DNA from 4 places in the Streptomyces sp. SID5643 genome. Region 2 is predicted to be linked to each of the others. Evidence: riboswitches for the same ligand, from Rfam matches in the RefSeq annotation. Region 2 holds a riboswitch; each other region holds the start of a gene.
What was found. Region 2 has a riboswitch for cyclic di-AMP ahead of GTY56_RS33795 (C40 family peptidase). Riboswitches for the same ligand answer to the same signal wherever they lie in the genome.
Positions count from the first base shown of each region.

Region 1: it holds a riboswitch for cyclic di-AMP, as region 2 does, so the genes downstream of both, GTY56_RS06400 (M23 family metallopeptidase) here and GTY56_RS33795 (C40 family peptidase) in region 2, are expected to answer to the same signal.
Region 3: it holds a riboswitch for cyclic di-AMP, as region 2 does, so the genes downstream of both, GTY56_RS30795 (transglycosylase SLT domain-containing protein) here and GTY56_RS33795 (C40 family peptidase) in region 2, are expected to answer to the same signal.
Region 4: it holds a riboswitch for cyclic di-AMP, as region 2 does, so the genes downstream of both, GTY56_RS09815 (peptidoglycan DD-metalloendopeptidase family protein) here and GTY56_RS33795 (C40 family peptidase) in region 2, are expected to answer to the same signal.

Region 1 is NZ_WWIC01000052.1:104,139-109,893, reverse strand. Features, by position in the region: gene GTY56_RS06405 (YdcF family protein) at 1-670, shown strand, start outside; gene GTY56_RS06400 (M23 family metallopeptidase) at 809-1,735, opposite strand; cyclic di-AMP (ydaO/yuaA leader) riboswitch at 1,740-1,894, opposite strand; gene GTY56_RS06395 (alpha-galactosidase) at 2,213-4,288, opposite strand; gene GTY56_RS06390 (tyrosine-protein phosphatase) at 4,468-5,265, shown strand; gene GTY56_RS06385 (DUF6126 family protein) at 5,282-5,401, opposite strand; gene GTY56_RS06380 (helix-turn-helix domain-containing protein) at 5,398-5,755, opposite strand, start outside.
Region 2 is NZ_WWIC01000314.1:33,202-38,956, reverse strand. Features, by position in the region: gene GTY56_RS33805 (M23 family metallopeptidase) at 1-925, shown strand, start outside; gene pcrA (DNA helicase PcrA) at 980-3,457, opposite strand; cyclic di-AMP (ydaO/yuaA leader) riboswitch at 3,773-3,945, shown strand; gene GTY56_RS33795 (C40 family peptidase) at 3,954-5,132, shown strand; gene GTY56_RS33790 (SLAC1 family transporter) at 5,212-5,755, shown strand, end outside.
Region 3 is NZ_WWIC01000278.1:10,859-16,613, forward strand. Features, by position in the region: gene GTY56_RS30785 (GNAT family N-acetyltransferase) at 1-677, opposite strand, end outside; gene GTY56_RS30790 (HAD family hydrolase) at 848-1,696, shown strand; gene GTY56_RS30795 (transglycosylase SLT domain-containing protein) at 1,660-2,439, opposite strand; cyclic di-AMP (ydaO/yuaA leader) riboswitch at 2,443-2,612, opposite strand; gene GTY56_RS30800 (polyprenyl synthetase family protein) at 3,122-4,132, shown strand; gene GTY56_RS30805 (LolA family protein) at 4,364-5,620, shown strand; gene GTY56_RS30810 (ABC transporter ATP-binding protein) at 5,662-5,755, shown strand, end outside.
Region 4 is NZ_WWIC01000078.1:6,804-12,558, forward strand. Features, by position in the region: gene GTY56_RS09790 (MarR family transcriptional regulator) at 50-556, opposite strand; gene GTY56_RS09795 (GTP cyclohydrolase II) at 674-1,315, opposite strand; gene GTY56_RS09800 (MarR family winged helix-turn-helix transcriptional regulator) at 1,449-1,964, opposite strand; gene GTY56_RS09805 (dihydrofolate reductase family protein) at 2,055-3,185, shown strand; tRNA gene GTY56_RS09810 (tRNA-Met) at 3,251-3,324, shown strand; cyclic di-AMP (ydaO/yuaA leader) riboswitch at 3,613-3,769, shown strand; gene GTY56_RS09815 (peptidoglycan DD-metalloendopeptidase family protein) at 3,781-4,821, shown strand; gene GTY56_RS09820 (aldo/keto reductase) at 4,950-5,755, shown strand, end outside.

The DNA of each region.
Region 1 (5,755 bases), on a different contig from region 2:
GGTCGTCCACGTGGTCGGCGGCGAGGCGTTCGGTGCCCTCGTGGTCGCGGTCAACGCGGCCGCGGGATACCTCACTCTGCTCTTCCTGGTCTTCGCCGGCTACGTGTACGTTCGGGGCCGTAGCACCCCCCTGCCGGGAACCACCCATGTCGTCGTCCTGGGCGCCGGGCTCAACGGCGACCGGCCCGGCCCGCTGCTGACCCGCAGGCTGGAGCGCGCCCTCGCGATCGACGCCGCCCGCGCACCGGACACGCCTGGTGTGGTGTTCGTCGTCTCGGGCGGCCAGGGCGACGACGAGGTCTGCTCCGAGGCGGACGCGATGTCCGACTATCTGCGCGAGCGCGGAGTGCCCGTCGGCCGGATCGTGCGGGAAGACCGCTCCGTCAACACCGGGCAGAACCTCCGTTTCAGCGCGGCCCTCGTGGAGGACACCGCTCCCGGCCGCCGTGCCACGGTGGTCACCAGTTGCTTCCACGTTTACCGCACGACCCTGCTCGCCCGCCGCGTCGGCGTACCCGTGCACGTCGTGGGCGCGCCGACCTCCCCCGCCTACTGGCTGGCCGCGACACTGCGCGAATTCGCCGCCATCCTGTGGCTGGACCGCCTCCCCCTGGTCGGACTCAGCCTTCTCCTGGCAGTACCAGTGGCGACGACGGCCTTCGAGCACTGAAACGCCGGCCGCACACCTCGTGCCGGGCCCTGACCGATCCCTTGACGCGGCCGACGGCATGCGCACACACCGAAGGCCGGACCCGGGGATCGGGGTCCGGCCTTCGGCCGCGTGTCAGGCAGGTGGTCGTGCGGTGGGTCAGCCGACGGAGACGCCGTGGGAGCGCAGGAAGGCGACCGGGTCCACGTCAGAGCCGTAGTCCGGCGTGGTGCGGATCTCGAAGTGCAGGTGCGGTCCGGTCACGTTGCCGGTCGCGCCCGACAGGCCGACCTGCTGCCCGGCGGTCACGGTCTGGCCGGCCGAGACGGAGAGCTGGGACAGGTGGGCGTACTGGGCGTAGTGGCCGTCGTTCAGCCTGATGACGACCTGGTTGCCGTACGCGCCGCCCCAGCCGGCGGAGACGACGGTGCCGGCGCCGACGGCCTTGAGGGAGGTGCCGGTCGGGACGACGAAGTCGACACCGGTGTGGTAGCCGCTGGACCACATGCTGCCGGACATCCGGTACGGGGTGCCGACGGTGGCACCGGCCACCGGGAGGCTGTAGCCGCTCGCGTTGCTCTCGGCGGCGGGCTTGGCGGCGGCCGGCTTCGCGGCGGGCTCCGCCTTCGGGGCCGACTCGGCGGCAGGCTTCGCGGCCGAGGGCTTCGGGGCGGAGGCCTTCGGCGCGGACGGCGCCGAGGACTTCGGCGCGCTCGCGGCCTGCTTGCCGATCGACAGCTTCAGACCCGGGTGGATCAGCGACGGGTCCGAGCCGACGGCGTCGCGGTTGTCCGCGTAGAGCTTCTTCCAGCCGCCGCTGACGTTCTGATCGTCGGCGATCTTCGCGAGACAGTCGCCGGCCTTCACGGTGTACGTGCGGGGGCCATTGGCCTTTTCGGCGGCCTTCTTCTCGGCCGCCGGAGCGGACTGGACGGCCTTTTCCGGAGCCGACTGCGGGGTGGCGGCGTGGGCGCCGGCGGCCCCCATGAGCGGCAGCGCGAGAGCGGCTCCGCCGGTTCCGGCGACGGCGATGGAGCGGGTGAAACGCTGGGTCTTGGGACGGCGGTGCTTACCCTTCGCGGGCATGACGAATTCCTCTCCGTCGCCTGCGAGGTGAGCTGTCGGGTGCGGGCTGGAGATGCCCGGCCGCGCCGGGGCGCGGCTTAACCCCAAGCCGTTCCGGGAACCGGAACAGGCGTCTTACCTGTGGGTCCCCCGCTCCTGCCGTACGTCGGGTCAGTGTGTGCGGGCTCCGGTCGGCGGCAGGATTAGGCGTCCGTCCGGATTGGTGTGGAACGTAAGCGACCAGGACGCAAACGGACAAGCTTGCGGTTGCCCGTGACGGTGTTTTGCTTTGACGCGTCGCCACATCCGCGGTCACCGAGCGTGGATTACCGATCTCCCGCTTTCCTCAACAGCCCTGAACAACACGAGAATTACGTGCACATGGCAACAACGGATCGTCACGAATATGACGATGGTCACGCACCCCGACCCCATCTCCTTTACAGTCGGGGCACGTTATCCCTAAGCGGTTTAAGCTCCTTATTCGGACAGAAACGGCTACTTCCGCTTAAGGCGGACGACCGCGGCATCCAGATCCCCCCGCAGGCCCACGCGCAGCCCGTGATGAAGCAGCACGGCTCCCCGGTGAATTTCGCCCGTTTCGAGGCATTCGTACGATGCGGCCGGGTCGAGGGCGCACAACCGGAGAGCCGGTACGGGCTCGCCGTACCGCTGCGCCTGGAGCCAGGCGAGGACGACGGTCTCGTCTCCGAGGGTGTACTGCACGGCACTCAGTCCGCCCTGCGGGGGACGCAGCCGGTACTGGTCGCCGCGTTGCACCACGGGCCGGATCTCCTTGTAGAGCTCCACCCACTCCCGCGCCTCGGCGAGTTCCTCCCGCGTCCACCGCGTGAGGTCGCCGCCGACCCCCAGCACCCCGGCCATGGCGCTGACGAACCGGAACCTCAGGGAGCTGGCCCGCTGGTTGAGCATGACGTTCGGACTGTCGGTGACCCAGGCGGCCATGACCCGGGCCGGATGGATCTGACTGAAGCCGTGCTGGATGGCGAGCCGGTCGAGCGGGTCGGTGTTGTCGGAGGTCCACACCTGGTCCGTGCGGCTCAGCACACCGAGGTCGATCCGCCCGCCGCCGCCCGAGCAGGACTCGAAGGCCACTCCGGGATGGGCGGCCCGCAGCCGGTCCAGCAGGGCGTACAGGCCGCGCACGTGATCGATCCACAGCCGCTGCGGGTAGGGGTCGTCCGGCCAGCCGGCGTCGGTGAAGCAGCGGTTGAAGTCCCACTTGACGTAGTCGACGGGAGCGCCGGCGAGAAGCCCGTGGAGCTGCTCCCAGAGGTACTCCCGGACGTCCTCGCGGGCGAGGTTGAGTACGAGCTGATTGCGGAACTCCGTCCGCCTTCGTCCCGGTTGGTACTGCACCCAGTCGGGGTGCGCGCGGTACAGGTCGCTGTCCGGGTTGACCATTTCCGGCTCGACCCAGATCCCGAACTGCATGCCGAGGCCGTGCACGTGGTCGGCGAGCGGCTTCAGCCCGCCGGGGAAGCGGTCGGGGTTCGGGGTCCAGTCGCCGAGCCCGGCCCGGTCGCTGGTGCGCGCCCCGAACCAGCCGTCGTCGACCACGAACAGCTCGACGCCCATGGCGGCGGCCCGCTCGGCGAGCGCCCGCTGCTGCTCCTCGGAGATGTCGAACTCGGTGGCCTCCCAGGAGTTGAACAGCACCGGCCGGTCCCGGCCCGCGTCCGGGATCACATGCGCCCGCTGGTAGGCGTGCCAGGCGCGGCTCGCCCCGCCGAAACCGCCGTCGCTCCAGAGCCCGGCGAAGACCGGCGTCGTGTACGACTCCCCCGTGGCCAGCGTCAGCAGCCCCGAGTCGTCGTAGCCCGCGCCGCCGGTGATCTGCACGCGCGCATCCGGGAGCTGGGCCACGGAGATGCGCCAGGACCCGGACCAGCCCAGGGCGCAGCCGTAGACCTCGCCGCGCTCCTCGGTGGCGTCGGCGTCCAGGGCGACCCACGGCAGGTGCTGGTGCGAGGTGTGGCCGCGGCGGCTGCCGATGACCTTCTCGCCGTGGGTGAGGCCGGAGCGCGTCAGGCGTGACTCGGCCCCCCAGCGGCCGTGCAGCTGGGACAGCCGCCACGCGTCGCGGTCGGGCAGGGTCCAGGTCGCGGAGTCGGCGCGCAGCAGTTCGACGTCCGGCCCCCGGTTGTCCAGGGTCACCCAGCGCTCGACGACGTCCGTCGAGGAGGGCATGCGGTAGTGCAGCGTGACGGTCAGGTCGCCGTCGCGGAACCGGAGCCGCAGCTCGCCGTCCCCGGCGTCGTGCCCCTCGAATCGCCACTCGGTGCCGCGCCACCCGGCCGCGCGTACGGACAGGGCGGGGCGCACGAAGCGGGGGCCGCCCTCGACCGGGTACTCCTCGCGTCCGTCGAGCGGGGACTCGAAGGGCCAGTAGTCCGGCAGCGGCCGGACGGCGAGGGCCTCGGCGTCGGTGAGGCCGATACGGGGGCCCCAGTGCAGATGCAGCAGCTCGTCCCCGTCGGTGACATGGACGGCGTAGCTGCTGGCCGGCCCGGAGAGCACCCACGTACGACCGTCTTCGGAGATCTCCAGCATCATGCCCTCACAGATTCGAACAAGCCCGACCAGGTGCGACCAGGCGGCAACATCATCGGGGGCCGCGGGGACTCCGGGCAACGCCTGTGGACAACTCATTGCCCCAGGCAGGCATGTCGTATCGTCGAGTGACGCCCGGCGACGAGCCGCGTCGGCGGCGCCGAAGGGGAGGAGCCCTCGTGACACAGCAGGTCCCGTCGACCGAGCCCGAGCTGGCCGGAGTGCGCAACTTCCGTGACGTGGGCGGGCTTCCGACCGTGGACGGACGCCGGGTCCGCCCGGGAGTGCTGTTCCGCAGCGGCCACCTCGCTCACGCGACCGGGGAGGACGCGGCCTTCCTGACCACGCTGGGCCTGCACACGATCTTCGACTTCCGCAACGCGGCCGACCAGAAGCTCGAAGGGCCGGACGTCGCGCTGCCGGGCGTGCGCAATGTGAACCTGCCGCTGAGCGACCCCGCCGACGGCGCCGAGTTCTGGAAGATGGTCCGCGACGGCGACCTGGAGCAGCTCCGCGCGATCCTCGCGGACGGCAAGGGCGCGGACCGGATGACCGCCTCGTACCGCATGATCATCAAGGACCGCACCGATGAGCACTCCCAGGTGCTGCACGCGCTGGCGCAGGACAGTGTCCCCGCCCTGATGCACTGCGCCGCGGGCAAGGACCGCGCGGGTCTGTCCGTCGCGGTCACGCTGCTCGCGGTGGGTGTCGAGCGCGAGGCGATCGTCGACGACTACCTGAAGTCGAACGCCAAGCACCGCCGCTACAAGGTGCACCGCAGCAGCTCCGCCGCCTCGGCCTACTCCCCCGAGGTCATGGAGCTGCTCAGCCCCCTCTTCGACGCCCGCGCCGAGTACCTGACGGCGGCCTTCGACACCATCGAGGACACCTGGGGCGGCGTCGACACCTACCTGGAGAAGGGGCTGAAGCTGGCCCCGGAGACCCGGGAGCTGCTGCGCGAGCGGCTCCTCGACTGAGGCGGCCGGGCGGGCGCTACTTCGCGCCGACCTCGAACAGCAGGTAGATGAACGCGGCGAAGATGTGGCCTGCGATGAGATAGACGAACAGCCTCACCCACAGGGCTCGGGGGAACTTCTCCTCCATGTCCCTCATGAGACGTCTCCAGGGGTGGGGCCCAGGCACAGGGCGGCCGTGGGGCTCTGCAGCAGGGTGTGGACGAAGAGCAGCTCGACGCCGTCGTGGTCCTCGGCGGCGATCCGGTGCGGGGTGAGCGAGTCGAAGTGGGCGCTGTCGCCGGCCGCCAGCCGGTGCGTGGTGTCCCCGAGCCGCAGCCGCAGCCGGCCGCGCAGCACATGGAGCCACTCCTCGCCGGGGTGGACGCGCACGATGTCGCCCTGGGAGCCGTGGGGGACGCGGACGCGCAGGGCCTGCATACCGCGGCCGGGGGCGCCGGCCTGCCAGTAGGTCCAGCCGCCCGCCGCGGTGGGTTCCATGTCCGCCGCGCGG
Region 2 (5,755 bases):
GCACGAGACCGCGACGTTCGAGCAGGTCGCCTACGACGAATCAGCCGAAGCCGGCTTCCACGACGCCGACGTGGAGGGCGATGAACCGGCCGCCACCGGTGAACTGCCCGTCGTCACCCCGCTCCTGGACGGCCAGGAGGACATCGCCCTCGCCCCGTCGGGGCGTGCGGCCTCGCGCGCGGCGTCCCGTTCCCGCCGCCGCACACCGCCCAAGCGCTCGGCGCTGATGACCATCGCGGTGCCCTCGGCCTGTGTGATGGGTGTCGCCGGGATCGCCGCCGCCTCCGTCGGCGGTCTCACCGACGACAGTGCCGCGGAGGCGCAGACGACCGCGGCGGACGTGCAACCGGTCAAGCCGGCGGCCGCCAACAACAAGCTGGACACCCAGCTGCAGAGCCTCTCCGCCGGTGCCGACGACTTCGCCGACCGGGCCAGCCGTACGCAGGAGCGCATCGACCTCAAGGCCCAGCAGGCGGCCGAGAAGAAGCGTGCGGCGGAGGAAGCGGCCCGCAAGGAGCGGCTGCGCCCCAAGTTCGCCCTGCCGGTCGCGCGGCACGGACTCAGCGCCACCTACGGCCAGTCGGGCATCAACTGGATGTCCCTGCACACCGGCATCGACTTCCCCGTCTCGTACGGCACGACGGTGATGGCCGCGACCGACGGCACCGTGCGCACCCAGTGGAACAGCGCGTACGGCAACATGATGATCGTGACCGCCAAGGACGGCACGGAGACGTGGTACTGCCACCTCTCCACCTACACGGTCCCCTCGGGTACGACCGTGAAGGCGGGCGATCCGATCGCCCGCTCGGGCAACTCCGGCAACTCCACCGGTCCTCACCTGCACTTCGAGGTGCGCCCGGCCGGCGGCTCGGCGATCGACCCGCTCCCGTGGCTGCGCAGCCACGGCATCGACCCGACGTAACGTCCCGCCTGCCCCGCCGGTCCGGCCGGCGGGGCCCGGGCTCACCTCACAGGGCTACAGCTTCTCCACCGGCGCGTACCGCAGCAGCAGCCGCTTCGGCTTGGTGTCCCCGAAGTCGATCGTCGCCTCGGCGTTGCCGCCCGTGCCCTTGACCGCGACGACGGTCCCGAGCCCGAACTGGTCGTGCGTGACGCGGTCCCCGACCGCCAGGGACACCACGGGCTTCTCCGAGGTGCGCCGCGTGGCGAAACCGGAGGCGCCCGACGCCGATGAGCGCGAGCGGGACGACGACAGCGAGGCCGCCACCGCCGAGACCGGCCCGGAGGACGCGGGCGCGGTCGCTCCCGTCCGCTTCCACTCCAGGTGGGCCGGCGGGATCTCCTCCAGGAACCGGGAGGGCGGGTTGTACGAGGGCTGGCCCCAGGCGCTGCGGAGCGTGGAGCGCGTCAGGTACAGCCGCTCCCGCGCACGGGTGATGCCGACGTAGGCCAGGCGCCGCTCCTCCTCCAGCTCCTTGGTCTGCCCGAGGGCGCGCATGTGCGGGAAGACGCCGTCCTCCATGCCGGTCAGGAAGACGACCGGGAACTCCAGGCCCTTGGCGGTGTGCAGGGTCATCAGGGTGATGACGCCGTCGCCGTCCTCCTCGTCGGGGATCTGGTCGGAGTCGGCGACCAGCGCGACCTGCTCCAGGAAGTCCGACAGCGTGGTCTGCTCGTCCTCGCCGCGCTCCTGCTCGAACTCCATGGCGACGGCGGCCAGTTCCTGGAGGTTCTCGATACGGGTCTCGTCCTGCGGGTCGGTGGAGGCCTGGAGCTCGGCGAGGTATCCGGTGCGCTCCAGCACGGCTTCCAGAACCGTGGCCGGTCCGGCGCCGGACTCGACGATGGTGCGGAGGTCCTCCATCAGCGTGTTGAACCGCTTGACGGCGTTGGTCGAGCGCGCGGCCATGCCGTACGCCTCGTCGACGCGCTTGAGCGCCTGCGGGAAGCTGATCTTCTCCCGCTGGGACAGGGCGTCGATCATCGCCTCGGCGCGGTCGCCGATGCCCCGCTTGGGGACGTTGAGGATCCGGCGCAGCGGTACCGAGTCCTCGGGGTTGGCCAGGACGCGCAGGTAGGCCAGGACGTCCCGGACCTCCTTGCGCTCGTAGAAGCGGACACCGCCGACGACCTTGTAGGGCAGGCCGACGCGGATGAAGACCTCTTCGAAGACACGGGACTGGGCGTTGGTGCGGTAGAAGACGGCGACGTCACCGGCCTTGGCCTCGCCGGCGTCCGTGAGGCGGTCTATCTCATCGGCGACGAACTGCGCCTCGTCGTGCTCGGTGTCGGCGACGTAGCCGGTGATCCGGGCGCCGGAGCCCGCGTTGGTCCACAGATTTTTGGGGCGGCGGGACTCGTTGCGCTCGATGACCGCGTTGGCGGCGCTGAGGATCGTCTGCGTGGAGCGGTAGTTCTGCTCCAGCAGGATCGTCGTGGCGTCCGGGTAGTCCTCCTCGAACTGGAGGATGTTGCGGATCGTCGCGCCGCGGAAGGCGTAGATCGACTGGTCGGCGTCACCGACCACGCACAGCTCGGCGGGCGGGACCTCGGCCTCGGGCGGTACGTCGACGGGGTGCTCGGAGGTGCCGACCAGCTCCCGCACGAGCGCGTACTGGGCGTGGTTGGTGTCCTGGTACTCGTCGACCAGGACGTGCCGGAAGCGGCGGCGGTAGTGCTCGGCGACGTCCGGGAAGGCGCGCAGCAGGTTGACCGTCGTCATGATCAGGTCGTCGAAGTCGAGGGCGTTCGCCTCGCGCAACCGCGACTGGTACAGGGCGTAGGCCTGGGCGAGGGTCTTCTCGAAGCCGTCGGTGGCCTGGGCGGCGAAGTCCTCCTCGTCGATCAGCTCGTTCTTCAGGTTGCTGATCTTGGCGCTGAAGGACTTCGGCGGGAAGCGCTTTGGGTCGAGGTCCAGGTCACGGCAGACCAGGGCCATCAGGCGCTTGGAGTCGGCGGCGTCGTAGATCGAGAAGCTCGATGTGAAGCCGAGCTTCTTGCTCTCGCGGCGGAGGATGCGCACGCACGCGCTGTGGAACGTCATGACCCACATGGCGTTCGCGCGCGGGCCGACGAGCTGCTCGACACGTTCCTTCATCTCGCCCGCGGCCTTGTTGGTGAAGGTGATCGCGAGGATCTGGCCCGGGTGCACGCCGCGCTCGGCGAGGAGGTGGGCGATGCGGTGCGTGAGCACGCGGGTCTTGCCGGAGCCGGCACCGGCCACGATGAGCAGCGGGGAGCCGGAGTGGACGACGGCGGCGCGCTGGTTGTCGTTCAGCCCCTCCAGGAGCGCGGCGGTGTCCACGACCGGGCGGGGCGCGCCGTCCCGGTAGTAGGCGTCCCGGTCCGGGGGCGCGTCGAACTTCCCGCCGAACAGATCGTCCGGAATCGGCTCCGGAACGTGATCGTCCTCGGGCGGCGGCGGGGGCTCGTCCGCGGGGCCCCGCTGGGCCTGGAGGTTCGCCAGGAAGCTGTCGTCAAAGAGGCTGCTCATCGCTCTCCGAGTCTAGGGCGCCCCACTGACAGCCCGCCGCCGCCCTGAGAACATCGCCGGGCGCGCGGGCCCCCCGCCGACCGGCCGGCGGCTCATTGTCGCCCTCCATGACCGCATGATCACGGCGTGCTACACCCCCCGCAATTATGGACAAAGGATGACCGAACTCCCCCGATCGTTCACTCTCGGCAACGTTCATGACCGAGGTCACGAAAATGTATCGGGCATATCACCCATCAACCTTCACAGGGGCCACACGAGTTGGCTACCGTGCGACCAGGCCGCATGACCCCCACCGGCGAACGTCGCCGGGCCGCGCGGCCTCCGCCGAGTCCGGTGTGCCGCAGCGGCAGCCGGAGCCGGGGACCCAACCGTGAACCTGGGGTGAATCGGCCCGACTCCCTGTGCGGAGAGAGCCGTAGGGCAAACCTTCCGAACCACCCGCCCGAACCCGACAGCTAACTCGGTAGGCGGAACGTGGAAGGAGTCGCCTCCCTTGGCGTCGCACCGCAAGTCGCGTCCTACGGGTACGCGCGTGGCAGGCATACGGACCCCCGCCCTCGCAACGGCGGCCCTCACCTCCGTGGCCCTGCTGTCCCAGTCGGCCAACGCCGCTCCCGAGGCCGACGACAAGCCCAGCCTGGAAGAAGTCGAGAAGAAGGTCGACGACCTCTACCGCCAGGCGGGGTCGGCGACCGAGAAGTACAACGCGGCCAAGGAGAAGACGGCGAAGCAGCGCAAACGCGCCGACGCCCTCATCGACGACGTCGCGAAGCGCACCCAGAAGCTCAACGAGGCGCGCGAGGAGCTGGGGTCCTTCGCCTCCGCCCAGTACCGCACCGGCGCCGCCGCCCCGGACACGGCGACGTTCCTGCTCGCGGACACCCCGCAGGACTACTTCGACCAGACCCAGCTGATGGACCGGATGACGGGCCGCCAGAAGGTGGCCGTCGACGACTACATCGCGCAGCAGTCCGAGACGATGAAGAAGCGCCAGGAGGCCACCGAGAGCCTGGAGACGCTCACCGAGTCGCAGGGCGATCTGAAGACGGCCAAGGCGACCGTCCAGCGCAAGCTCGCCGAGGCGCGCGAGCTGATGTCGAGGCTGACCGCCGAGGAGAAGGCCCGCCTCGCGGCGATCGAGAAGCAGAAGCAGGAGGAGGCCGCCCGCAAGGCCGACGAGCTGGCCCGGCAGCAGGCCGCGCAGCGACAGGCACAGGAGGAGGCCGCTCGGCAGCAGGACAGCGGGTCCTCGTCCTCGGGACCGGCGGGCTCCGGCTCGTCCACCCCGACACCCCCGGCCGACTCCTCGTACGCCACCAAGGCCGACAAGGCGCTGGCCTTCGCCCGCGCCCAGATCGGCAAGCCGTACGTGTGGGGCGCTGTCGGCCCCGGCTCCTACGACTGCTCCGGCCTCACCCAGGCCGCCTGGAAGGCCGCGGGCGTCGACCTGCCGCGCACGACCTACGACCAGGTGAACGCCGGCACCACGGTCCCGCTCTCCCAGGCCCAGCCCGGTGACCTGGTCTTCTTCTACGACGACGTCACCCACGTCGGGATCTACATCGGCAACGGCATGATGATCCACGCCCCGAAGCCCGGCACGTACGTGCGCGAGGAGTCGGTCTACTACGACGGCGAGTCGGCCATCCACAGCGTGGTGCGGCCGGCCTGAGAGGGCTCTTCACGCCTTTTGAGGGGCACGCGCGCGTGCCCCTCTCGTAACGGGCGCGGCGCTCTCTAGCATCGGCGCTATGTCCGGTCCCTCCCCGTTTGCCACTTGGTGGTCGACGTACGCGCTGGCGACCGGCATCGTGTCGGTCGGTCTCGACTCGGCGGGGTACGAGGTCCTCTCCCGCATCGTCCTCGCCCTGGCCTGCGCGGCCTGGCTGATGGCGGCCGCGGGCCTCGCCCAGCGGGCACGCGGCGGGTGGCGGGCGGAGACACCGGCCGCACTCACCGCCGTGGCGGCGACCGCCGTCCTCGGCACCGGCTTCTCCGCGGCCGGCCGGCAGTCCCCTGCCGAGGCGCTGCTGGCGCTCGCGATGCTGCTCTGGGCGGTGCTGCTCACCGCGGAGGCCGGTGGGCGGCGCGGCACGGTGTTCCTGCGCTGCGTGGCCACCCAGGGGCTGGCCGTACTCGGTGCCACGCTCGCCGCAGCCGATACGTCGGCCTGGCTGGCCCACGCGGCCCTGGTGCTGTTCTGGCTGGGCCTCGCGCTCTACGGCTTCGCCCTGTTCCGCTTCCAGCCCCGGCAGGTGGAGGAGGGGCGCGGGGACCACTGGCTCGCGGCCGGCG
Region 3 (5,755 bases), on a different contig from region 2:
TCCGGTGCCCGGGTGCGGGCCAGCTGTCCGACGAGCCGGGTGATCCACTCCTGGGCGAACCGGTCCCGGCGGCCGGTCCTGCGGTACTGGGCGGACTTCCACTCCATGAGCGTGCGCAGCGCGGCCGGTTCGCGCTCGTCGAAGACGAACCGCAGCTCGCCGCTCTGCCGGCCGAGCCTGCGCTCCTTGGCCAGGGTGGTCTTCAAAAACTTCGGCGACTGCGAGCGCAGCACCGACTCGTACGTCTCGTAGCCCTTCTCCACGTCGATGACGTAGGTGGCGTGCTCCTCGGCCGCGTACCGCACGAACAGCCGCTGCCCGGCCTCCAGGTTGTCGAAGGCGAAGCTCGACACCGAGCAGGCCCTCAGCAGCCGGCCGGTCTCCAGGTCCAGGCCCGGCCGCAGGATCGCGCCCTGCGCGTCCGAGACACCGAGCCCGATCGCCCGGCCCTGCCCCAACGGGCCACGCTCATAGGGCAGGAACCCGGCCGGTTCCGGCCCCTCGTACACCACGGCCACCCGGGCACCCGGCCTGACCCGGCCGACGGCTTCGGTGAACTCCGGTTCCATGAAGGGGTTGCGCGGTGCCTCGGAGGCCGCGCGCAGCGCACGCCAGCGCTCCCTCTCCGCTGCGCCGAGTTCCCCGGGCCCGGCCACGCGTATGCGCCCACTGCTCAACCCGACCCCCCGATCAAGTCCCCCCTGGACACTTGGAAGGTACCGCTCGATGCGGCCTCACGGGTAGGTAGCGGAGCATGTTGTTGCCAACCGGTGCAGAGGCCTTCAACCGGGCACCGGTGTCCCTCGTACGATGAAACGAAGGGGCGCGCTGTCCGTATTCTCTGATCATGGCCGCACCCATCGCATATTCACTCATCGCCACCGATCTGGACGGGACGCTGCTGCGCGGCGACGACACCCTGTCCGACCGGTCCCTCGCCGCTCTCGGGCGGGTGGCGGACGCCGGTGCCCAGCACCTCGTGGTGACGGGCCGGCCGGCGCCCAGAGTGCGGCCGCTCCTGGACGACCTCGGCGCCACGGGGCTCGCGGTGTGCGGGCAGGGCGCGCAGGTGTACGACGCGGGCGCGGACCGGCTGCTGTGGTCCATCACCCTGGACCGGGAACTGGCCGAGACCGCCCTGGGCAAGATCGAGGCCGAGGTGGGGCAGGTGTACGCGGCGGTCGACCAGGACGGGGTCGACGGGCTCACGCTGATCGAGCCGGGCTATCTGATGCCGCACCCGACCCTGCCCGCCGTGCGGGTCGAGCGGCGCGACGACCTGTGGGGCGAGCCCATCAGCAAGGTGCTGCTGCGCCACCCCCATCTGTCCGACGACGAGTTGGCGGCGACGGCCCGCTCGGTGGTCGGCTCACTGGCGACGGTGACGATGTCGGGGCCCGGCACGGTCGAACTCCAGCCGTGCGGGATCACCAAGGCCACGGGCCTCGCGCTGGCCGCCGAACATCTGGGGCTGCGCCCTGCGGACACCATCGCCTTCGGTGACATGCCCAACGACATCCCGATGTTCGACTGGGCCGCTCACGGGGTGGCGATGGCCAACGCCCATCCCGAACTCAAGGCCGTGGCCGACGAGGTCACCCTGTCGAACGAGGACGACGGCATCGCCGTCGTCCTCGAACGACTGCTGGGCGGGGCGGCTCAGTACGGGCCGTTGACGTTGTCGATCGAGCCGTAGCGGTCGGCGGCGTAGTTGCAGGCCGCGGTGATGTTGGCGACCGGGTCGTACGGGTCCCACGACGTGCCGTCGACGTGGTAGGCCTGGAAGGTCGGGTCGATGGTCTGGAGCAGACCCTTGGACGGGGTGCCCTTGGCGGCGTTGGAGTCCCAGTTGTTGATCGCCAGGGGGTTGCCGGACGACTCGCGCATGACGTTGCGGTAGATGCCGTCGTAGGACCCGGGGATCCCCTTCTGCGCCATGATGTCCAGCGCCTCGCGGATCCACCCGTCGAGGTTGTCCGGGTAGGACTTCGCGGAGGCCTGGGTGGCCTGGGTGACGCCGCCGGCGGGCTTCGCGGCCGGCTTGGCGGGGGCGGACGACTTGGTCGCCGTCTTCTTCGCGGCGCTTGTCTTGGTGGTCTTCACCGTCAGCTTCAGACCCGGGTGGATCAGCTTCGGGTCGTCGCCGACGGCGGCGCGGTTGTCCTTGTAGAGCTGCTTCCAGCCGCCCGAGACGTCGTACTTGTCCGCGATGCGGGCCAGCGAGTCGCCCTTGACCACGGTGTACGTGAGGGACTTGGCGGGCTGGGCCGCCTGCGGCACGGACTGTGCTGCGGCGGGTGCGCTCTGGGGCTCGGCGGCGCTCGCGTGCGTGGCGCCGAGGAGCGGCAGGGTGAGTGCCGCTCCGCCGGTGCCGACGGCGATGAAGCCTCGGGTCAGCGGGGTGGTTCTGGGGCGACGGTGCTTGCCTCGTCCGGCCATGGCGATGTTCCTCTCCGGCGCCTGCGAGGTGAGCTGTCGGGTTCGGGCCGGGAGGTGCCCGGCCGCGTGCGGCACCGTGTGCCGTACGCGGCTTCACCCCGAGCCGTGCCGCTGTGCGGACCGGCGACTTACCTGGGTCCCCCGCTCCTGCCACGCGTGAGTGAGTCGGTTCTGTGGGGAGTCCGGGCGGCGGCAGGATTAGGCGTCCGCCGGACAGGGCCGGAACGTATGCGAGAGCACATGTCGGGAACAAGCACCTCAGTCACACATCGCGCGGTTGACCTTGGTCGGGGGTGTTCGGGACGCTTGATCCTTTGCGGGTGCCAAGGCTCAACTGGCGTACGGGGGACGGCGGTACGGGTCCATGCCGAGGTGGGGCGAAAAGGGGGGGCAAGTGATTCAACTCACTGATCACGAGCCTGTAGGGCAATTTTCGCCAAGGGGAATTCGCCTTCTCATCACGGCAAATCGTGCATACTTCACTACCCCTGGGTAAGTCGATTTATATCTGTTCTTATAGGTTGATCGAAAACGTAACGGTCGTGATCGGATACCGCCCGGCCTGTAACCCTGGGTGCTGGCGGTGATCGAAACGTGACCGGATACGCTGGCCGGAGTGAGGGCAGCGACCTATCGACAATCCGCGTAACCACCGGCAGACACAGCAGACAGGAGACCCCTCGTGACCGACGTCGGGCCGTTCGGGCTGAGCGTGCGGGACCAGGCTCTGGAAGCCGATGTCCAGGCCGGACTGGCGGCTGTCGAGGAAGGCTTGCTCGAGGCCACCAAGAGTGAGGTGCCCTTCATCACGGAGGCCGCCCAGCACCTGGTGCGGGCCGGGGGCAAGCGGTTCCGTCCGCTGCTGGTGATGCTCTCCGCCCAGTTCGGCGACCGGTACGCACCCGGGATCGTGCCGTCGGCCGTGGTCGTGGAGCTGACCCACCTCGCCACGCTGTACCACGACGACGTGATGGACGAGGCCGCCGTGCGCCGCGGCGTCGCGAGCGCGAACACCCGCTGGGGCAACTCCGTCGCGGTCCTCACCGGCGACTTCCTCTTCGCCCGCGCCTCGCACATCCTGGCCGACCTCGGCCCGGAGGCCGTGCGGGTGCAGGCCGAGGCGTTCGAGCGCCTGGTGACCGGCCAGATCCTGGAGACGGCCGGACCGCAGGACGGCCGGGACCACGTCGAGCACTACCTCGACGTGCTGGGCGGCAAGACCGGCTCACTGGTCGCGGTGTCGTGCCGGTTCGGCGCGATGATGTCCGGCGCCGACGACACGGTCGTGCACGTCCTGACCCAGTACGGCGAGCGGCTCGGCGTCGCCTTCCAGCTCGCGGACGACGTCCTGGACATCGCCTCCGACTCCCACGAGTCGGGCAAGACCCCCGGCACCGACCTGCGCGAGGGCATCCCCACGCTGCCGGTGCTGCGGCTGCGCGAGCGGGCGGCCCGGCTCGGACTCGCCGAGGACGTCGCCCTGTGCGAGCTCCTCGACTCCGACCTCACCGACGACGCCCGGCACGCCGAGGCTCTGCGCCTGCTGCGGGCCCACCCGGCCCTGGAGCAGGCCCGGCGGGACACCGTCCGCTATGCCCAGGAGGCCCGTTCGGCGCTCGCGCCCCTGCCGGAGTGCACCGCGAAGACGGCGCTCCTGGAGCTGTGCGACGCGGTGGTGCACCGGGCCGGTTAGTCCCGCCTCCCGCACGACCCCTACGGGTCGGGGGAGAAGCCGCCCCTCCGTGTCATACCCCAGCAGTACACGGAGTTGAGCCCGGGGTCTGACGTATCTCCCTGGCCGATTTGGTCAGATGGACACCACGGAAGAACACCACATCTCACCTGTTCGGGTGAGAATGGCGGCTCAGGGACGAGTGCGTGGACGACACGGACAGCCGCCGCCGACCACGGAGGTAGGGCACACATGGCACCGTACGCATCCGACGACAGCACGACCGCCGGAGAGGTCGACGAGCAGCGCTCCGTGCGGCGCAAAGCCGCGCGGTACATCGTCCCGGTCACGGTGGTGGGGGTGGCCGCCGCCACGATCGGGCTGGTCCCCGCGCTCGCCGACTCCGGGGACCCCGACCTCCCGAAGATCACCGCACAGCAACTCATCGAGAAGATCGCGAAGTCGGACGTCCAGCAGCTGTCCGGCACGGTGAAGATCAGCACGGACCTCGGCCTGCCGGACCTCGGCGGCCTGGAGTCGGGCCTGCTGTCCGGCGCCGCGGGCCAGGGCGAGGGCGACTCCTCCGCCGACCCGACGGCCAAGCTCACCGAACTGGCCTCCGGCACGCACACCCTGCGCGTCGCCGCAGACGGCCCGGACAAGCAGAAGCTGTCGCTGCTGGAGAACGCCGCCGAGTACAGCCTCATCCACAACGGCAAGGACGTCTGGGGCTACGACAGCAAGTCCAACGAGGTCTACCACGGCACCTCCTCCGAGAGCCCGGAGCACGGCAAGGACCAGCAGCCGCCGGCCATGCCGAAGGACTTCGCCGAGGAGGCCCTGAAGGCGGTCGACGACACCACGTCCGTGACCGTGGACGGCACCGCCCAGGTCGCCGGCCGGGACGCCTACAAGCTGGTTGTCGAGCCGAAGCAGTCGGGCTCGACGGTCGGCGCGATCACCGTCGCCGTGGACGCGCAGACCGGCACGCCGCTGAAGTTCACGCTCACCCCGGCGGGCGGCGGCCCGGCCGTCGTCGACGCGGGCTTCACGAAGGTCAGCTTCGCCAGGCCGGCCGCCTCCACCTTCGACTTCACCCCGCCCAAGGGCGCGAAGGTCACCGAGGAGAAGGACGCGGGCAAGGCGGATGACAAGGCCTCCGGCGAGACTCCGCGCAAGACACCCGGCAAGCCCTTCGACCTGGGTGAGGCGCCGGGCCGCGAAGCAGGAAAGGGCGCCGGCGGTCACGACGGCATGAAGACCATCGGCGAGGGCTGGACCGCCATTGCCACCTTCGACACCGGCGGCGAGGGCATGCCCTCGGGCGAGGCCGGCGGCGAGTTCGGCGGCTTCATCGACTCCCTCGGCGACAAGGTCCACGGCAGGTTCGGTTCGGGCACGGTCTTCTCCACCCGCCTGGTCAACGCCCTCGTCACCGACGACGGCAAGGTCTATGCGGGCCTGGTCACCAAGGACGCGCTCGTGAAGGCGGCCGACGCCGGCAAGTAGGTCCCGTGGCCGCACGGGACGTCGAGAGAACGAGGAAGCCGATGGGCGAGGTGTCCGCCGGGGAACCGGAGCAGCCCGGGACACGGGCCGATCCCGGGGAACCGGTCATCGCCACCCGCGCGCTCACCAAGCGCT
Region 4 (5,755 bases), on a different contig from region 2:
CGGCCCGTCCGTCCCAGCCGGAGCCGACCGGCGCGGCCCGTTCGGTCGCTCAGGGGTTCTCCGGCCTGCCGGCGTCGGGCGGCAGTGTGTTCCGGGCCGTCAGGAAGCCCTGCAACCCCCTGCGCAGCGCCGCGCGTTCGGCCGGTCGCATGGCCGACAGCGCTGCCGTCAGGGCTTGGGCGCGGCGGGCGGCGACGTCGCACAGGACGTGCTGTCCGTGTGGCGTGAGCCACAGTTGCACCTCGCGGCGGGTGTCGGGGTGCGGGACGCGTTCCAGCAGGCCGGCCGCCCCGAGGCGGTCGCAGAGGCGGCTGGCCGTGGGGAGGCCGATGTCCAGGCCGTCCGCCAGGGCCGTCAGATTCAGCCCCGGCGCCGCCTGCACGGTGCGCAGCGCCCGCAACTGGTGCAGGGACAGGCGCAGGGACGCCTCCTGGGCGGCGGCCGACCACAGCGCCGTCAGGCTGTCCACGGCATCGGTGATCTGCGATGCGACCGACTCCGGGTCATCGCCCGGTCTTCTCACCCGGTGGTCGCCGGGGCCGCCGAGATCGGTCACGAAACGGTCACTTCCAAAAAGCTCCGGGTACTGATGAGGTCGCCCTCTTCCAAAGGCTGTACCCGATGAACCGAGGGACAAGCAGCCCGGTTCAGTGCCCGGCCGGACCGGAGCGGCTCAGCCGGCGCTGAGCTCCGTCAGCGCGGCGAGCGGCAGCGTGTGCTGGGTCTGGAGGACCTTGGCGCGCAGGTAGCGGACGTTGTGTGCGGTGGTGAAGACGCCCGTGGGGATCCGGCCGCGCACGTCGATGCCCAGGGACCGCAACTGGCCTGCCTTGTCGGGGTTGTTGGAGAGCAGGTCCAGCCGGCCGATGCCCAGGGCCCGGAGCATCTGGGCGGCGGCCGTGTAGTCGCGGGCGTCCTCCGGCAGCCCCAGTGCCGCGTTCGCCTCGTACGTGTCGAGCCCCTCGTCCTGGAGGGCGTAGGCGTCCAGCTTGTTGTAGAGGCCGATCCCGCGGCCCTCCTGGCGGAGGTACAGCAGCACGCCGCCGCGCTCGGCGATGGCCTCGACCGCCTCGCGCAGCTGAGGGCCGCAGTCGCAGCGGGCGGAGCCGAACACGTCCCCGGTCAGGCACTCGGAGTGCAGCCGCACCATCGGGACCGGGCCGGGCTCGCCGAGGACCACGGCCACGTGCTCCTGGCCGTCGGCCAGACCGTGGAAGGTGACGAGCTCGGCGTCGGCCTCGTAGCCGTCGTGGAAGCGCAGCGGGACCCGGACGCGGGAGCGCGGGGTGGCGACGACGGCGGGGGTGTCGGGCATGCGGGGCCTCCGGGTTCCGTTTCCTGTTCGGCTGCACAGCCGTACTGCTTCAGATTTGAAGCAGATACACGTCCGGAACCCTACTAGTGCTTTAAGTTTGAAGCAATCAGTATCCGTCTCGGTGTGAGGCGCGTCACGAACAGGTCGGTGCAGACCTCCGCCGCCACGGCACCTCGTCCGTCGCCGGCCGCGAACCGTCCTCCTGGAGGCCCTGCGCGATCGCCGCGGAGATCTCCTCCAGCTGTCCCACCTGCTCCTCGCTGAGCCGGTCGAACAGGAAGCTCCGCACGGTGTCGACATGCCCGGGCGCCGCCCGTTCCAGCACGGCGAACCCCTCGTCCGTCAGTGCGGCGACGCTGCCCCGCTTGTCGTACCGGCAGGCCTCCCGCCGCAGCAGGCCGTCCTTCTCCAGCCGCGTCACCGCGTACGTCAGCCTGCTGCGCGTGATCTTCAGCCGCTCGGCGAGATCGGTCATGCGCAGCCGCCGTTCCGGGGACTCCGACAGGACGGACAGGATGGAGTAGTACAGGTGCGGCATGCCGGCGTCCTGCTGGAGCTGCCGGTCGATCGCGTCCTCCAGGAGCAGGGAGGCGGCGATGTACGCGCGCCAGGCACGTTGCTCCTCGGGGGTGAGCCAGCGAGTCGTCATGCCACCAGTGTAGGTTTGCTTCAAACTTGAACCAAGCCCGCCTTGGTGACCCTGTCCAGTCCCGCCGTCCCGACCAGCCGCGGAGCGTCGATGCCACACCCGTACGTCCTGCTGTCCGCCGCCGTCTCCCTCGACGGCTACCTGGACGACACCGGACCCGACCGCCTGCTCCTGTCGAGCCCGGCCGACTTCGACCGGGTCGACGAGGTCCGGGCCGGCGTCGACGCCATCCTGATCGGCGCCGGCACCATCCGCGCCGACAACCCGCGGCTCCTGGTGAACTCCGGGGAGCGCCGGGCCGCCCGGCGGGCCGCCGGGAAACCGGAGTATCCCCTGAAGGTCACCGTCAGCGGCTCCGGCGACCTCGATCCGGACGCCCGCTTCTGGCACACCGGTGGCGAGAAGCTCCTCTACACCACCGACCGGGGCGCCGAACGCGCCCGGGCCCGGGGCCTGGCCGCCGACGTCGTCCCGCTCGGCGCCGGCCTCGACTGGCGGCGGCTGCTCACCCACCTGCACGACGTGCGGGGCGTGCGGCGGCTCATGGTCGAGGGCGGCGGCCTGATCCACACCCAGCTGCTCACCCAGGGCCTCGCCGACGAACTCCAGCTGGTGCTCGCCCCGCTCTTCGTGGGCGACCCCGGGGCTCCCCGCCTCTTCGGTCCCGGCGGCTACCAGGGCGGCAGGCTCCGGCTGCTGGAGTCGCGGCGGATCGAGGACGTGGTCCTGATGCGCTACGAGCCGACCGCCCCGGGCACCGGTGCCCTGCCCGTCGCCGCCGACCACCACTGGCTGGCCCTCGCCTGCAACCTGGCCGAGCGCTGCCCGCCGTCGGACACGGCGTTCAGCGTGGGCGCGCTCGTGGTCGCCGCCGACGGCACGGAACTGGCCCGCGGCCACTCCCGGGAGGCCGGCGACCCGGTCGTGCACGCCGAGGAGGCGGCTCTCGCCAAGATCGACCCGGCCGACCCGCGCCTGCCCGGCGCGACGGTGTACAGCAGCCTGGAGCCCTGCGCCCGCCGCGCCTCCCGGCCCGCACCCTGCGCCCGGCTGATCCTCGACGCCGGCGTACGGCGGGTCGTCACGGCCTGGCGCGAGCCCGACACCTTCGTGACGGACGCCGACGGCAGCGGCCTGCTCGCGGCCCGTGGGGTGGAGGTCCTGGTCCTCCCGGAGCACGAGGAGCGGGCCAAGGCCCCGAACCGTCACCTGCCGGGCTGAGCGCGGGCCGGTCCGCGGGTGTGCACGAGTGGTCCCGCGGATGGCGTACACTGGAATCACAACGACGCGGGGTGGAGCAGCTCGGTAGCTCGCTGGGCTCATAACCCAGAGGTCGCAGGTTCAAATCCTGTCCCCGCTACTGAAGGCCGAGGGCCGGAATCCGAAAGGGTTCCGGCCCTCGGTGCATTTCCCCGCATCTCATTACAGTCGGTGAGCGAACCACCTCGCTCCGCGCGGTAACTGATGCCCCGTCAAAACCCGCCAGTCACTTGCGAAGCGGTCAACTCGCCCGATTTACTCCGGTCATGGCAGGTAAGTCCATGCGAAAAAGCTTAATGATCAAGCGGAATCGCTGGAATACCCCTCGCGCCTCCATTAACGTTCGATAACGCAGCGCGGTCGTCCCAGCCGTCACAGAAGGCGGCTCCGTGCGCACGCGCCGAATCCCGAAAGGGAACCGGGGAACCACCACTTGGGGTGAATCGGGCGGATGCCACCGTGGAAGCACGGTTGGTATACGCGCGTAGGAGACCTTCCTGCTCCGAACCCGTCAGCTAACCCGGTAGGCGAGAAGGAAGGAAAGGAGTACGCCCACGTGGCGTCCAACCGGCCTGCCCCCGCGGCCCCGTTCGCGCCGAAGCGCGAGACCGACACCTTCGGCTACGGCGGTCAGCGCACCGACGAGGGCCCGTTCCAGGAGTGGAACCCCACCGAGGAGTCCATCCGTCCCGTCCGTGGCCGGCATCGCGTCACCAAGCAGCGCGGCGGAGGTCTCGCCCGCAGCTCCACCGTCCTGGGTGTCGGCGTCATAGCCGCCGTGGGTGCCGGCGGCATGGCCAGCGCCCAGACCGGCAAGCCCCCGGTGTCCATCTCCGTCCCGGACCTGCCCTCGGTGGGTTCCCTCATTTCGGACGACGACACCCCCGAGGGTTCCGCCACCCCGCTCAGCAGCCTCGGCACCGCAACGGCCGCCACCGGGCAGGGCGAGAGCACCTCCGGCGCCGGCGCGGGTGAAGCGCTGCGCGCCCGGATCATGGCCCAGGTCGAGCACCAGCAGGACCAGATCGAGACCAAGGCCGCCCAGGACGCCGCGGACGCCGCCCAGAAGGCAGCCGCGGAAGCGGTCGCCAAGGCGGAGAAGGAAGCCAAGGCCAAGGCCGCCGCGGCCAAGGAGAAGGCGGAGGAGGAGGCCAGGAAGAAGGCCGAGGCCGAGCGTCTCGCCGCCCTGGCCAAGCAGTTCACGCTGCCGACCTCCTCCTACACCATCACCTCCAGCTTCGGCCAGGCCGGCGCCTACTGGTCCTCCGGCTACCACACGGGCCTGGACTTCGCCGCCCCCACGGGCACGCCGATCAAGGCCGTCCACAGCGGCACCATCACCGAGGCCGGCTGGAACGGCTCGTACGGCTACAAGACCGTCCTCACCCTCGATGACGGCACCGAGATCTGGTACGCGCACCAGTCCTCCATCGGCGTCAGCGTCGGCCAGAAGGTCAGCACCGGCGACGTCATCGGCCGCGTGGGCGCCACCGGCAACGTCACCGGGGCCCACCTTCACCTGGAGGTCCACTCCGGCGGTTCCGCGAGCGGCATCGACCCGATGGCGTGGCTGCGGGGCAAGGGGCTGAACCCGTAAGCCGTCCCCATCCGTTGAAGCACCGGCGGCCCTGACGACGACCCCCCGACGTCAGGGCCGCCGCATGTTCCGGCGCGGGCGGCCGAGCGGGGGAATGGGAGACTCCGGTACCGGCGTTGACGTGGAGCATGACTTCTCTGCGTAAGCTCGGCCCTTCCGACCTCGAGGTCTTCCCGCTCGCCCTCGGCGGCAACGTCTTCGGCTGGACCGCCGACGAGGACCAGTCGTTCGCCGTCCTCGACGCCTACACCGCCGCCGGCGGCAACTTCGTCGACACCGCCGACTCCTACTCGGCCTGGGCCGAGGGGAACCGGGGCGGTGAGTCCGAGACCGTGCTCGGCACGTGGCTGAAGGCCCGCGGCAACCGGGCGGACGTCGTCGTCGCCACGAAGGTCAGCCAGCACCCCGAGTTCCGCGGCCTGTCCGCCGCCACCATCAAGGCCGCCGCCGACGCCTCCCTGCGGCGCCTCGGCACCGACTACATCGACCTGTACTACACGCACTTCGACCAGCCCGACGTGCCCGTCGAGGAGATCATCGGCGCGCTCGACGCCCTCGTGAAGGCCGGGAAGGTGCGGCACATCGCCGCCTCCAACATCTCCGCCGAGCGGCTGCGGGCGTCCCTGGAGTTCTCCGACCGCGAGGGACTCGCCCGGTACGTGGCCCTCCAGCCCCACTACAACCTGGTCTCCCGGGACACCTACGAGGGCGAGCTCCAGGATCTCGCCGAGCGGGCCGGCCTGGCCGCCGTCCCGTACTTCGCGCTCGCGTCCGGCTTCCTCACGGGCAAGTACCGGCCCGGAGCGACGGTCGAGAGCGCGCGAGCGGGGGGCGCGGCCAAGCACCTGGAGACCGAGCGGGGGCGGCGGGTGCTCGCCGCCCTCGACGAGATCGCCGCGGCGCACGACGTACCCGTGGCCACGGTGGCTCTGGC